2 regions of the Arthrobacter sp. ASL1 genome follow, and region 2 is predicted to be linked to the other one. Evidence: riboswitches for the same ligand, from Rfam matches in the RefSeq annotation. Region 2 holds a riboswitch; the other holds the start of a gene.
What was found. Region 2 has a riboswitch for glycine ahead of AC1MEQ_RS08125 (DUF5058 family protein). Riboswitches for the same ligand answer to the same signal wherever they lie in the genome.
Positions count from the first base shown of each region.

Region 1: another riboswitch for glycine. It lies ahead of gcvP (aminomethyl-transferring glycine dehydrogenase); the one in region 2 lies ahead of AC1MEQ_RS08125 (DUF5058 family protein).

Region 1 is NZ_CM155284.1:2,860,575-2,868,230, forward strand. It holds gene AC1MEQ_RS13520 (SGNH/GDSL hydrolase family protein) at 119-880, shown strand; gene AC1MEQ_RS13525 (putative quinol monooxygenase) at 909-1,211, opposite strand; gene AC1MEQ_RS13530 (VIT1/CCC1 transporter family protein) at 1,265-1,999, shown strand; gene AC1MEQ_RS13535 (amino acid permease) at 1,996-3,477, opposite strand; glycine riboswitch at 3,676-3,775, shown strand; gene gcvP (aminomethyl-transferring glycine dehydrogenase) at 3,942-6,827, shown strand; gene gcvT (glycine cleavage system aminomethyltransferase GcvT) at 6,865-7,656, shown strand, end outside.
Region 2 is NZ_CM155284.1:1,717,855-1,724,087, forward strand. It holds gene AC1MEQ_RS08105 (SDR family NAD(P)-dependent oxidoreductase) at 1-623, shown strand, start outside; gene AC1MEQ_RS08110 (helix-turn-helix transcriptional regulator) at 655-1,497, shown strand; gene AC1MEQ_RS08115 (ArsR/SmtB family transcription factor) at 1,575-1,913, shown strand; gene AC1MEQ_RS08120 (cation efflux transmembrane domain-containing protein) at 1,907-2,581, shown strand; glycine riboswitch at 2,724-2,815, shown strand; gene AC1MEQ_RS08125 (DUF5058 family protein) at 2,982-3,731, shown strand; gene AC1MEQ_RS08130 (hypothetical protein) at 3,760-4,545, shown strand; gene AC1MEQ_RS08135 (amidohydrolase) at 4,592-5,824, shown strand; gene AC1MEQ_RS08140 (helix-turn-helix domain-containing protein) at 6,098-6,233, opposite strand, start outside.

The DNA of each region.
Region 1 (7,656 bases), 1.1 Mb from region 2:
CGCCGGTATGCCTGGCCGCTAATGGCAACTTTCCGGACAGGACCGCCACTGCGGGCGTTCGGCCCGGCCTAGCGGCCCAGGGGCCGGCCAACGGGCCTTGGCGGCGTAGGGTGGATCCGTGGAATTTGAGAAACGGTATGTGGCCCTGGGGGATTCGTTCACGGAAGGCGTCGGCGATGACGACCCGACCCGTCCCAACGGGGTGCGTGGTTGGGCGGACCGGGTGGCCGAACAACTGTGCGCTGCGGACCCCGCATGGGGATACGCGAACCTGGCGATCCGCGGCAAGAAGATCCGCCAGGTCATCGACGAGCAGCTCGAGGCCGCTCTGGCCCTGCAGCCGACCCTGGTCACGCTCTACGCCGGCGGCAACGACATCCTGCGCCCGCGCGTGGACATCGACGCGCTCATGGCAGGGTACGACGACATGGTGGCCCGCCTGCGCGGCTCCGGAGCCGCCGTCGTGCTGTTCACCGGGTTCGACTCCGCGGCCTCGGCCGTCTTCAGCACCACGCGTGGCCGGACGGCGATCTACAACGAATGGGTGCGCGAGGCCGCCGACCGGCATGGCGCAGTCGTCGCCGACTACTGGCGCTGGCGCGAGTTCAGCGACCTGCGCTACTGGGCCCGGGACCGCCTGCACATGGGCACGCCCGGGCACCTGCTGATGGCCAAGAAGGTGCTCGGGGTGCTGGAGGCCACCGACGCCATCGAGACCCCGGAGCTCGAAACCGCGCCGTCCCGGACCCGGCGGGCTCGGATGCAGGAGGACGCGCGCTGGGCGCGTGATCACGTGGTCCCGTGGGTCAAACGCCGGCTGACGGGGACCTCGTCCGGCGATGCGCTCAGCCCGCGCTACCCCGGGTACGTGCGGCTGTAGGACGGCGCGTGGAGCGGCCGGGCCCCGGTCAGCCGCGCAGCGGAGAGCCCACGACGTCGAAGCGCAGGCCGCCGAATTCGCCGGAGAGCAGTGGCCGGGCGGCGGCGATCGCCGCCTGGACCTCGGGCAGCGCCAGCGAGTCCCGGTGCGCCGCTTCACTGACCCAGAGTTCGATCACGTAGACGGTGTCAGGATGCCCGTTGTCGACCCCTACCTCGTAGGCGAGGCACCCGATGCGGCCCAGGACATCGCTGCGCCGGGTCAAGTGGGCGACCAGCTCGTCACGCTTGCCGGGGAGGGCTCCGAGGGTTCCCACGTTGGCGAAAGTCATGCCTTCAGCGTAGCGCTGGCCCGCCGCGCGGCTGTGGTGGTTGACTAAGCCGCATGAGCAGCCTGTCCGACCCCGCACCCCATGCCAATGAGCCGCACGAGTCCGCCGGACTTGCCGAACGGCTGAACTGGTTGCGCGCGGGCGTCCTGGGGGCCAACGACGGGATCGTCTCGACGGCCGCCGTCGTGGTCGGCGTGGCCGGGGCGACCACCGCCACCGGGCCCATCCTCACGGCCGGCGCCGCGGCCCTGATCGGCGGTGCAGTCTCCATGGCGCTGGGGGAATACGTCTCGGTCTCCAGCTCATCCGATTCGCAGAAGGCGCTGATCGCCAAGGAACGCCGCGAGCTGGCCGAGATGCCCGATGAGGAGTTCGCCGAACTGGCCTACCTTTACGAGCAGAAGGGCCTCAGCGCCGAGACGGCGGGCGCGGTCGCCCGGGAGCTCACCGCCCACGATGCGCTCGGCGCGCATCTGGACATCGAACTGAACATCGACCGCGATGAGGTCGTCAGCCCATGGAACGCCGCGGCGGCATCAGCGGTCGCCTTCACCATCGGTGCCCTGCTGCCATTCCTCACCGCCGTCCTGCTGCCCACCGCCCTGAAGATCCCCGTGACCTTCGCCGCGGTACTGGGGGCGTTGGCGATCACCGGCGGGCTGGGCGCCCGATTAGGCCGCGCGCCGATGTTGCGGCCGATCGTGCGGGTGGTCATCGGCGGGATGCTGGCGCTGGGTGCCACGTTCCTCATCGGCACCTGGCTCGGCAGCAGCGGTGCCATCGGCTAGGCGCGGGAGGAGGCCCCGGCGTCGAGCCTTGAGGCCACCGTGGAGCGCCGCCGGCCATAGGCGAGGTAGATCCCGGCGCCGATGACCATCCACAGTCCGAACACGATCCAGGTCATCCCGCCCAGGTTGACCATGAGGAACACGCAGCCGGCAACAGCCAGGATCGGCGTCACCGGGTAGAACGGCACGCGGAACGTGCGCGGCAGGTCGGGGCGGTTGCGGCGCAGGTAGATCACCGACAGGCTGACCAGGCTGAAGGCGAAAAGGGTGCCGATGCTGGTGGCGTCGGCCAGCTGGCCCAGCGGGACCAGGCCGGCGGTGAGCGCGATCGTGCCGCCGGTGATCAAGGTGTTCAGCACCGGCGTGCCGGTCCGCGGGTGCAGCTTGCCGAACACCCGCGGGACCATGCCGTCGCGTGACATCGCCACCAGGACGCGGGTCTGCCCGTAGAGGACGGTGATGACGATACTGATGATCGCCACCACGGCACCGATGGAGAAGACCAGGGCCACCCAGGGCTGCCCGGTGATCTCCTCGAGGACCTGCACCAGGGCGGCCTCCTTGCCGATGAACCACTGCCAGTCCTTCGCGCCCACGGCGGCGACGGCGACGAGGATGTACAGCACGGTCACGATGATCATCGAGGTGATGATGGCCCGGGGCAGGTCGCGCTGCGGGTTCACGGCCTCCTCGCCGGCGGTCGAGGCGGCGTCGAAGCCGATGTAGGAGAAGAACAGGCGCGAGGCCGCGGCCGAGACGCCCGCGGTGCCCATCGGCAGCAGCGGGGCGAAGTTCCCGGTGTTGAACGCGCTGAAGGCGATCACGACGAAGAAGATGAGTACGGCGATCTTCAGGAACACCAGCACGGTGTTCACCGTGGCCGACTCCTTGGCCCCACGCATCAGCAGGACCATCGCCAGCAGGACCACGACGACGGCGGGGATGTTGAACACGCCGCCATCCGGGCCAGGCGGGTTGGTCAGGGCCGCTGGCAGTTCGACGTTGAAGGTCCCGGCCAGCTCGTTCACGTACTCGCCGGCACCGACGGCAATGGCGGCCACCGACACCCCGTATTCGAGGATCAGGCACCAGCCGCAGATCCAGGCCAGGCCCTCGCCCATCGTGGCGTAGGTGTACGAATAGCTCGAGCCCGATACGGGCACGGCCCCGGCCATCTCCGCGTAGGACAGCGCGGCCAGCAGGGCGGCGATCCCGGCGATCGTGAAGGAAATCCACACGGCGGGCCCGGCCAGCGGCACCGAGGAGCCCAGGACCACGAAGATCCCGGTGCCCAGCGTGGCGCCGACGCTGATCATCGTCAGCTGCAGCACGCCCAGGGTGCGGCGCATCGTGCCCCCACCGGATCCGTGTCCGGCCTCGGCGCTGAGCGCCTCGACGTCCTTGCGCAGCAGCAACTGGCGGCCCAGGGACAACCGTGGCCGGGTGCCCGGTTCGGGATGGTTGGCGGATGCCTGCATGGCGTGTCCTCAACGGGCTCGGTGGGGCCCGGGTCAGGTGGTGGTCGCCGGATCGCGGCAACAACCGGTGGTGGAAGGGTCGGCTCATATTTTTGCACCGCCATGCATGGTTACAAAACCGGAGTGTCGGCAACTCGGCTTGTTTGTGGCGTGGATCTCGCCGTATCATGGAGGGGTGCCCGCGAGGGCACGCGCCAATGACATGCGGCGGGAGAGTCCCGTTCAGAACCACTGGCGGGCGCCGTAGGAGCAATACCCTCCCCGGGAATCTCTCAGGCATCCGTACCGCCGCGCTGAGGCAACTCTGGAAAGAAGCAGCACCCCTCGGGGTCTGCTCACCGACGGTGCAAGCCACGTCCGGGACACCGGGCACGGCGGAATCTCTCAGGTCCAATACAGAGTCGGGGAGGAACCGAAGCTCATTCGGCGTGCACCGCACACCGACCACACTTGGAGTTCCCCTGATGACCGAGACCACGGCCCGTCCCACCACCAGCCCCGCCGGCGAGCTTGCTTTCGCCGACCGCCACATCGGACCCCGCGGTGATGCCACCGCGACGATGCTCAAGCACCTCGGCTATGCCACCCTCGACGACCTCGTCGACACGGCGATCCCCGCCGACATCCGCCAGTCCGCCCCGCTGGACCTGCCGGCCGCCCGCTCCGAGGCCGAGGTCCTGTCCGACCTGCGCGCCATCGCCGCCAAGAACGTCATGAAGACGCAGATGATCGGCCAGGGCTTCTACGACACGTTCACCCCGCCGGTCATCCTGCGCAACGTCCTGGAGGACCCGGCCTGGTACACGGCCTACACGCCGTACCAGCCGGAGATCTCGCAGGGCCGCCTCGAGGCACTGCTGAACTTCCAGACCATGGTCTCGGACCTCACCGGGCTGCCGATCGCCAACGCCTCGCTGCTCGACGAGGCCTCCGCCGTCGCCGAGGCCGTGCTGATGATGCGCCGCGCCAACAAGGCCAAGGGCGAGGCCAAGACCGTCCTGGACGCCGACCTCTTCCCGCAGACCATCGCCGTCGTCGAGGGCCGCGCGAAGGCGCTGGGCTTCGAGCTCGAGATCGCCGACCTCTCCGCCGGCCTGCCCGACGGTGAGATCTCCGGCATCGTGCTGCAGCAGCCGGGCAACTCCGGCCGCGTGGTCGACCAGGCCGCCATCATCGCCGCCGCCAAGGAGCGCGGGGCCATGGTCACCGTCGCCGCCGACATCCTCTCGCTGACCCTCATCGTGCCCCCGGGCGAGCAGGGCGCCGACATCGCCGTCGGCAACACCCAGCGCCTGGGCGTCCCGCTGTTCTTCGGTGGCCCCCACGCCGCCTACATGTCGGTGCGCAAGGGCCTCGAGCGCTCCCTGCCCGGCCGCCTGGTCGGGGTCTCCAAGGACGACGCCGGCCTGCCCGCCTACCGCCTGGCACTGCAGACCCGCGAGCAGCACATCCGCCGCGAGAAGGCCACGTCCAACATCTGCACCGCGCAGGCGCTGCTGGCCATCACCGCGTCGATGTACGGCGTCTACCACGGCCCGGAGGGCCTGAAGGCGATCGCCCGGCGTGCCCACCTGCACGCCAGCACGCTGGCCACCGTCCTGGCCGATGCCGGCTTCGGGCTCGCGGCGGAGGAGTTCTTCGACACCCTCACGGTCAAGGCCGCCGGCACGGCCCAGGCCATTGTCACCGCCGCCGAGGAACGTGGCGTCAACCTGCGCCGCGTCGACGCCGACACCGTGGGCATCTCCACCGACGAGACCACCACCACCGACCACCTGGTCGCCATCGCCGAGGCCTTCGGCGTCGCCGACGCGGCCACCGCGGTGGAGCGCGCGGAAGCCGGCGCAGCGGAGAAGCTGCCCTCCGCCGTCGTGCGTTCGAGTGAGTACATGACGCACCCGATCTTCCATTCGGTCCGCTCGGAGACCCAGATGCTGCGCTACCTGCGCCGCCTCTCGGACCGCGACCTGGCCCTGGACCGCACCATGATCCCGCTGGGCTCGTGCACCATGAAGCTCAACGCCACCGCGGAAATGGAATCGATGTCGTGGCCGGAGTTCGCCTCCATCCACCCCTACGCCCCGGCACACCAGACCGAGGGTTGGCGCCAGCTGATCACCGATCTGGAGAACCGGCTGAGCGCCATCACCGGCTACGCGGGCGTCTCCATCCAGCCCAACGCCGGTTCGCAGGGTGAGTACGCGGGCCTGCTGGCCATCCGCCAGTTCCACGTCGCCAATGGCGACGATGCCCGCACCGTCTGCCTGATCCCGGCCTCCGCCCACGGCACCAACGCCGCCTCCGCGGTGCTGGCCGGCCTGAAGGTCGTGGTCGTCAAGACCGCGCCGAACGGCACCATCGACGCCGCCGACCTGGACGCGAAGATCGAGGCCAACCACGACTCGCTGGCCGCCATCATGATCACCTATCCGTCCACCCACGGCGTGTACGACGCCGATGTGCGCGAGGTCTGCGACAAGGTCCACGCGGCCGGCGGGCAGGTCTACATCGACGGCGCCAACATGAACGCGCTGGTCGGCCTCGGCCAGCCCGGCAAGTTCGGTGGCGACGTGTCCCACCTGAACCTGCACAAGACCTTCTGCATCCCGCACGGCGGCGGCGGACCCGGCGTCGGCCCGGTCGCCGTGGCCGAGCACCTGCTGCCGTTCCTCCCCGGAGCCCCCACCGGGGAGGCCACGGACCGCAACGGCACGCCCGTCGCGTCCACCACCTATGGTTCGGCTGGCGTGCTGCCGATCTCCTGGGCCTACGTGGCCATGATGGGCGCCGAGGGGCTGACCAACGCCACCAAGAATGCACTGCTGACCGCGAACTACGTCGCCTCACGGCTCAACGAGTACTTCCCCGTGCTCTACACCGGCAACAAGGGCCTGGTTGCCCACGAGTGCATCCTGGACCTGCGCGATGCCACCGCCAAGACCGGCATCACCGCCGAGGACGTCGCCAAGCGCCTCATCGACTACGGCTTCCACGCACCCACGCTCGCCTTCCCGGTGGCCGGGACGCTGATGGTCGAGCCGACCGAGTCCGAGGATCTGGCCGAGATCGAGCGCTTCATCGAGGCCATGATCGCCGTCCGGAAGGAAATGGACCAGGTCCTGGCCGGTGACTTCACCGCCGAGGAATCGCCGCTGCGGCTGTCCCCGCACTCCGCTGCCGCCGTCGTCTCCAGCGAGTGGGACCGCAAGTACACCCGCGAACAGGCCGCCTTCCCCGTACCGGGACTGCGCCAGGACAAGTACTTCCCGCCGGTGGGGCGCATCGACGGGGCCGGCGGCGACCGGAACCTGATCTGCTCCTGCCCGCCTCCCGAGGCATTCGAGAACTAACCCGGATCCCCGGAACCCGACGAAAGGCAGACTCCCCGTGAGCACCGAAACCACCACCACGCCGAAGCAGACGCCCCTGCACGGCGAACACGCAACGCTGGGCGCGAACTTCACCGACTTCGGCGGCTGGGACATGCCGCTGAAGTACGCCTCCGAGCTCGCCGAGCACCAGGCGGTCCGCGAGGCCGCCGGACTCTTCGACCTCTCCCACATGGGCGAGGTCTGGGTCGAGGGCCCCGACGCGGCCACGTTCCTGAACACCGCACTGGCCGGCAACATGGCGGTCATGAAGGTCGGCAAGGCCAAGTACTCGGTGATCTGCAACGCCGAGGGCGGGATCATCGACGACCTGATCACCTACCGCCGCGCCGAGGACCGCTTCCTGGTGGTCCCCAACGCGGGCAACGCCCCGGTCGTGGCCGCCGCCCTGGCCGAACGTGCCGCCGGGTTCGACGTCACCGTCAAGGACGCCTCCGCCGACACGGCGCTGGTCGCGGTCCAGGGTCCGATCGCCGAGTCGATCCTCCTGGGGCTCGTGTCCGCCGAGGACGCCGAGATCGTCACGGGCATGAAGTACTACGCCGCCGACGAGGTCACCGTGGCGGGGATCGACGTGTTGCTGGCCCGCACCGGCTACACCGGCGAGGACGGCTTCGAGCTCTACATCCCCAACGCCGACGCCGTCGCCCTGTGGAAGGCACTGCTGGAGGCCGGCACCGACCGCGGGCTCATCCCCGCCGGGCTCGCCAGCCGCGACTCGCTGCGTCTGGAGGCCGGCATGCCGCTTTACGGCAACGAGCTGTCCCTGGAGACCACCCCCTTCGACGCC
Region 2 (6,233 bases):
AGATCAGGGACACCGGCCGCCAGGCGGTTGCCCTGCAGCTCGACACCAGCCGGCCCGAGACCTTCGGGACCTTCGTCGATGCCGTACGCGGCACGCTGTCGGATTCGCTTGACCGCGAGACGTTCGACATCCTCGTCAACAACGCCGGCCACTCCGCACAGACCAAGATCGGCGACACCCGGCTCGAGGACGTCCGCACGCTGCTCGACGTCCACGTCGTCGGCACCGTCATGCTCACCGAGGCACTACTGCCGCTGCTCGCGGACGGCGGACGCATCGTGAACACCAGTTCCGGCCTGGCCCGCTTCACCGGCGACGACGGCTCCTCCGTCTACGCCGCCGCCAAGGGCGCCGTCGAGGTCTACACCCGCTACCTGGCCAAGGCCCTGGGCCCGCGACGGATCACGGCCAATACGATCGCCCCGGGCGTCGTCGCCACCGACTTCGGCGGAGGCAGGGTCCGCGACAACGCACCCGCCCGCGACCAGCTCTCCACGCTCATCGCCATGGGACGGGTCGGGCAGCCGGATGACATAGGGCCCGCCGTCGCCTCCATCGCCTCGGATGCCATGGGCTGGGTCACCGGCCAGCGGATCGAGGCCTCCGGCGGGATGATCCTGTGAACCGGGGGCCAATAAGGGCAGACTGGTGAGCATGGACCGACCGCAGCTTGCCGATTTCCTGCGTACGCGCCGCCACGCACTGCAACCGGAGGACGTCGGGCTGCCCCGCGGCCCGCGGCGGCGCACCGAGGGGTTGCGCCGCGAGGAGGTCGCGGCGCTCTGCGGGATGTCGAACGACTACTACTCCCGGCTGGAACAGGAGCGGGGGCCACAGCCTTCGGTGCCGATGTTGGCCGCGATGGCCCGCGGGTTGCGGCTCTCCCTCGATGAACGCGACCACCTGTTCCTGCTCGGCGGACACCCGGCCCCGCGGCATGCAGGAGGCCCGGACCACGTCGATGCCGGATTGATGCGGATCATGGACCGTCTCCAGGACACCCCGGCCATGGTCATCAACGCGGTCGGTGAAACCCTGTTCCAGAGCCCTCCGGCCATGGCGCTCTTCGGCGATGAAGCCCCGGGGGACGATGGCTTCTCGCGGTCGGTGGTATGGCGCTGGTTCACTGATCCGTCGTCCCGCGAGATCTACCCGGTCGCCGACCATGCCCAGCGCCAGGGCGAATTCGTGGCCACGTTGCGCGCCGCCTACGCCCGCGAGGGCCAGTGCTCACGGGCAGCCGAGCTGGTGGACCGGCTGCTCGCCCGCAGCGAGGACTTCGCCGCGGAGTGGGCCCACCACCAGGTGAGCCAGAAGCATACCCAGCTCAAGTGCTTCCAGCATCCTGAGGTGGGTGCCCTGGAACTGTATTGCCAGACCCTGTTCGACGTCGACCAGCACCAGGCGCTTCTCGTCTTCACCGCCGGGCCCGGGACCGCGAGCGCGGAGAAGCTGGAACTCCTCGCGGTGATTGGCTCCCAACAACTGCAGTCCTGACGCAGTTGCCACCCGCTGAACCGCACCGGGCTTGATTCACTATTTCGTGAATTCATGCTTTCGTGTATCGTTCGGGCATGACCACGACCTCCATGGCAACCGCCTCGCACACCGCAGCCTTGGCCCGCTTCGGGCACGCCGTCTCGGACCCCACACGCGTCGGCGTCCTGCTGGCACTGCGCGAGGCCCCGGCCTTCCCCTCGGACCTGGCAGACGCCCTGGGGGTCTCCCGCCAGGTCATGTCCAACCAGCTGGCCTGCCTGCGCGGCTGCGGACTCGTCGAAGCGGTCCCGGAAGGGCGGCGCTCCTGGTACCGGCTCAGCGACCCGCACCTCGGTGCCGCGATGGACGAGCTGCTGCGGGTCGTCCTCCACGTGGAGCCCGATTGCTGCGCCGGACCGGAATGCACATGCTGACCGCCGCGACGGCCCGGGAACAGCGCCGGTCGCTCCTGAAGCGCCGGATCCGGATCATCGTCGCACTCACCATCACCTACAACGTCATCGAAGCGGTCGTCGCCCTGTCCGCCGGCGCCGCGGCCTCCTCGGTCGCCCTGATCGGCTTCGGCCTGGATTCCATCGTCGAGGTGCTCTCGGCAGCAGCCGTCGCCTGGCAATTCTCGGCCCCCGATCCGGAACGCCGCGAGAAGAAGGCACTGCGCCTGATCGCCATCTCCTTTTTCGGACTGGCAGCATACGTCTGCCTCAGCGCAGTACTCACCTTGACCGGACTCAAGGAAGCCGAACACAGTACCGTGGGCATCGCCCTGGCCGCCATGAGCCTCGCCATCATGCCCATCCTCAGCCTGGTCGAACGCCGGACCGGCCAGGAACTCGGCTCGGCATCGGCAATCGCCGACTCCAAGCAAACGCTGATCTGCTCCTACCTGTCCGCAGCGGTGCTGGTGGGGCTGCTGCTCAACAGCCTCTTCGGTTGGGCCTGGGCGGATCCCGTCGCCGGTCTGGTCATTGCAGTGTTTGCACTCCGGGAAGGGATCGAAGCCTGGAAGGGGGATGCCTGCAAGCAACCGGTGGCGGCCCTGGCGGCGGACCAGGAGCCGGCCGGCACGCCGGGCTGCTGCTGACCGCCACAGCAAAAGTTCACTGACCGAACAATCGTTCAGAAATGTGACAGCATATTTCGTTGAACCTTTGGTGATCTGGATCACCTGGTGCATTCTTGCATGATGCGGGCCCCTTGGCTGGCGCCAATTGAATAGCTTCCGATCACACACGGCTGGAGAGTCCCGACCACACATTCGGGCACCGAAGGGGCAAGCACCCGCAATCTCTCAGGTACCAGGTACAGCCGGGTCAGGAAACTCTGGAGAGCAGCCGCCCGCCGGGCGGCTCACCGACGAGGCACGCCGACGCCCCAGGGTGCCGGTCCAACTTTCAGGTTCAGGACAGAGCGGGCACCGAGCACACGGGGACACCAAGTACCCCCACCGTGCCGCATTGCACCCTTCGATGAACGGCTGACCCATGAACCTGCCCACCGCACTGCCCGCTGCCGCGGACAACAACTCCACGGACATCCTCGCAATTGCCAATTCGCCGGTCCTCTGGGCCTGCGCGATCGGCGTCTTCCTGGTCATCGTCGTCCAGAGCGTCATCTACATGAAGGCCGCCAAGATCGCGGCCCCCGCAATCGGCATGTCCCAGGCCGAAATCAAGACCAGCTTCCGCGCCGGGGCCATTTCGGCGCTGGGCCCCTCCCTCGCCGTCGTGATGGTCGCCGTCGCCCTGCTCACGGTGTTCGGCACTCCCGCAGTGCTGGTGCGCATCGGCCTGATTGGTTCGGTCTCCTACGAAACCGCCGCGGCGGCCATCGCCGCCAACTCGGCCGGCGCCGAACTCGGCGGCCCGACCTACACCCAGGCCGTCTTCGGCCTCGCCCTGGCCGCCATGAGCCTGGGCGGCGCGATGTGGATGATCGCCACACTGATCATGACCCCCTTGCTCAAGAAGGGCGATTCGGCTCTGCGCAAGGTCAACCCTGCCATCATGCTCGTCGTCCCGGGAGCCGCCATGATCGGTGCCTTCGCCGTACTGGGCATCGGCGAACTGCCCAAATCATGGATCCACGTGGTGGCTTTCCTGTCCTCCGCGGTCATCATGACCCTGCTCATGGTCATCGCCAAACGCGTCGGGAAGCCATGGATCAAGGAATGGGCGCTGGGCATTGCGATCATCCTCGGCCTGGCCATCACCTACGCCGCCACCCGCCTCTAAGCGCCCAACAGACTTCCAGGAGCACACCATGCCCATTGCAACCGAAGCACACCAGGCGCTGACCGCGTTCGACAAGACCACCTCGCGGTGGGGCCGCATCACCATGATCGCCGGCCTCATCTTCTCCCTCTCCGCACCGGCCTACCTCGTCTTCTTCTCCGGCCTCGACATCCCGATCTCCGGCATCCTCACCGCCTTCGCGGCCCTGGCCGCGGTGTTCGGCGTGATCTGGATCGTGGAGCCGCTGACGTACTACCCGATCCTCGGCGCCTCCTCGATGTACCAGGCGTTCATGATCGGCAACATCTCCAACAAGCTGCTGCCCTCGGCGATGATCGCCCAGTCGACCATCGGCGCCAAGCCGGGCACCCGCAAGGGCGAACTCTCCGCGGTCGCCGCGATCTGCGGTGCCGCGACCGTCCACCTGGCCTCCCTGTTCGTCTTCGTCGGCCTGCTGGGGACCTGGCTGGTCAGCATCATCCCGGCCGACATCGTCCAGACCGTCCAGGTCTACATCCTGCCCACGGTCATGGGCGCCGTCCTCGTCCAGGCCATCGTCAGCCAGAAGGCCCCTCGCTCGACGGTGATCGCGATCGTCGTCGCCCTGGTCGTTGTCTACATCCTTGTCCCGCTGACCCCCGCCATGGCCCTCTTCTCCACGGCACTGGCAGTGATTGCGACGGCGGTGCTCGCCTGGTTCCTGCGCGATCGCAAGGCCCTGGGCACCCCCGACGACGACGATGCGGACAATGCCGTGAACCGGCGCGACGCGGACGACGACACCCCGGAATCCGTCTCGGGCCCGGTCTACTAGGCACTTCAACACCCCACCAGCCATACCCCTTCTGGAAGGACCACCCATGAGCACCGCCGTCCCGCAGTCGCTGCGGATGACCGAGGCCTCGGAAAACGAGCTCGTCGAAACCTACATGTACCTGCACGCCAACCCCGAGCTGTCCATGCAGGAGCACCGCACCGCCGACTACCTGGCGCAGCGGCTCGAGGCGCTGGGACTCGAGGTGTTCCGCTGCGGAGGCACCGGCGTCGTGGGCATCCTGCGCAACGGCGACGGCCCCGTCGTCGGGCTGCGGGCCGATACCGACGGGTTGCCCGTGCTGGAGGACACCGGGCTGGACTACGCCAGCACGGCGACCGGGGCGCTCGAGGACGGCACGGAGGTCCCGGTCATGCACGCCTGCGGGCATGACACGCACATGGCCACCGCGCTGAAGACCGCCGAGCTGTATGCGGCGGCGACGGATGCGTGGGCGGGCACGATCGTGTTCGTGCTCCAGCCCGGCGAGGAGACCGCGGCCGGCGCGAAGGCCATGGTCGCCGACGGGTTGTGGGACAAGGCACCGAAGCCGGAGATCATGTTCGGCCAGCACGTCATGGGCGGGCTGACCGGCACGGTGACGCTGATGCCCGGCGCCGCGATGACCACCGCTGACTCGTTCAAGGTCACGGTGATGGGCCAGGGTTCGCACGGGTCGATGCCCGAGCACTCCATCGACCCGATCGTCCTCGCCGCCTCCATGGTGGTGCGGTTGCAGACGATCGTCTCGCGCCAGGTGGCCCCGCAGTCCGCCGCCGTGGTGACCGTCGGGTCCTTCCACGCCGGCCTGAAGGAAAACGTCATCCCCGACCGGGCGGTCTTCACGCTCAATGTGCGCACCTTCGATCCCGCGGTCCGCGAGACGGTGCTGACGTCGATCCGGCGCATCATCGCCGGCGAGGCCTCGGCCTCGGGCGCCCCGGAGCCGCTCATCGAGGACATCTCGGCGTTCCCGGCGCTGTACAACGACCCGGCCGCCGCCGGCGAGCTGGCCGCCGAGTTCCGCGACGAGCTCGGCGCCGACCAGGTCATCGACGGCACCCCGGTCATGGGCAGCGAGGACTTCGGCGCCCTGGCCGCGGCCATCGACGTGCCCAGTGTCTTCTGGTTCTTCGGTGGCAACACCGAGGAGACCCTGGCCGCCGGTCCGCCGCCGGCGAACCACTCGCCGTTCTTCGCCCCGGTCCCCCAGCCGACGTTGACCACCGGCGTCACCGCGGCGACGCGGGCGCTGTTCTCCAAGGTCGGCAAGAAGTAGGGCCTTCGGCAACCACACAGGACCAAGGAGGACGACGGCGGTGCGCAGGCACCGCCGTCGTCCTCCCCATCGTGGTGTGAATTTGCGATATTTCCCAGAGAGCGCTGGAGGGGATCTTCCCCTGGGTTCATCCGCCTGATCTCGTGGAACAGGAAATGCAGGCTAAACGATCACAAACTTTCTTCTTGAAATCGCACGACATGGCTGAAGCACACCGAGCCCGTCGCTTGACGGAACGGGTGCTGGAAACGTCAGTAATTCCTCCAGAGCTGGCTATTCCTGGGTGGAAATGACAAGCTTCCGGCTCCCGAACGTTGCAATGATTTCGATACTGCCGCCGAGGGCTTCGACGTAGGACTTGAGGGTGGCCAGTCCGGAGCGGTCGAGGTCGCCAGATTCGAGTGCTGAG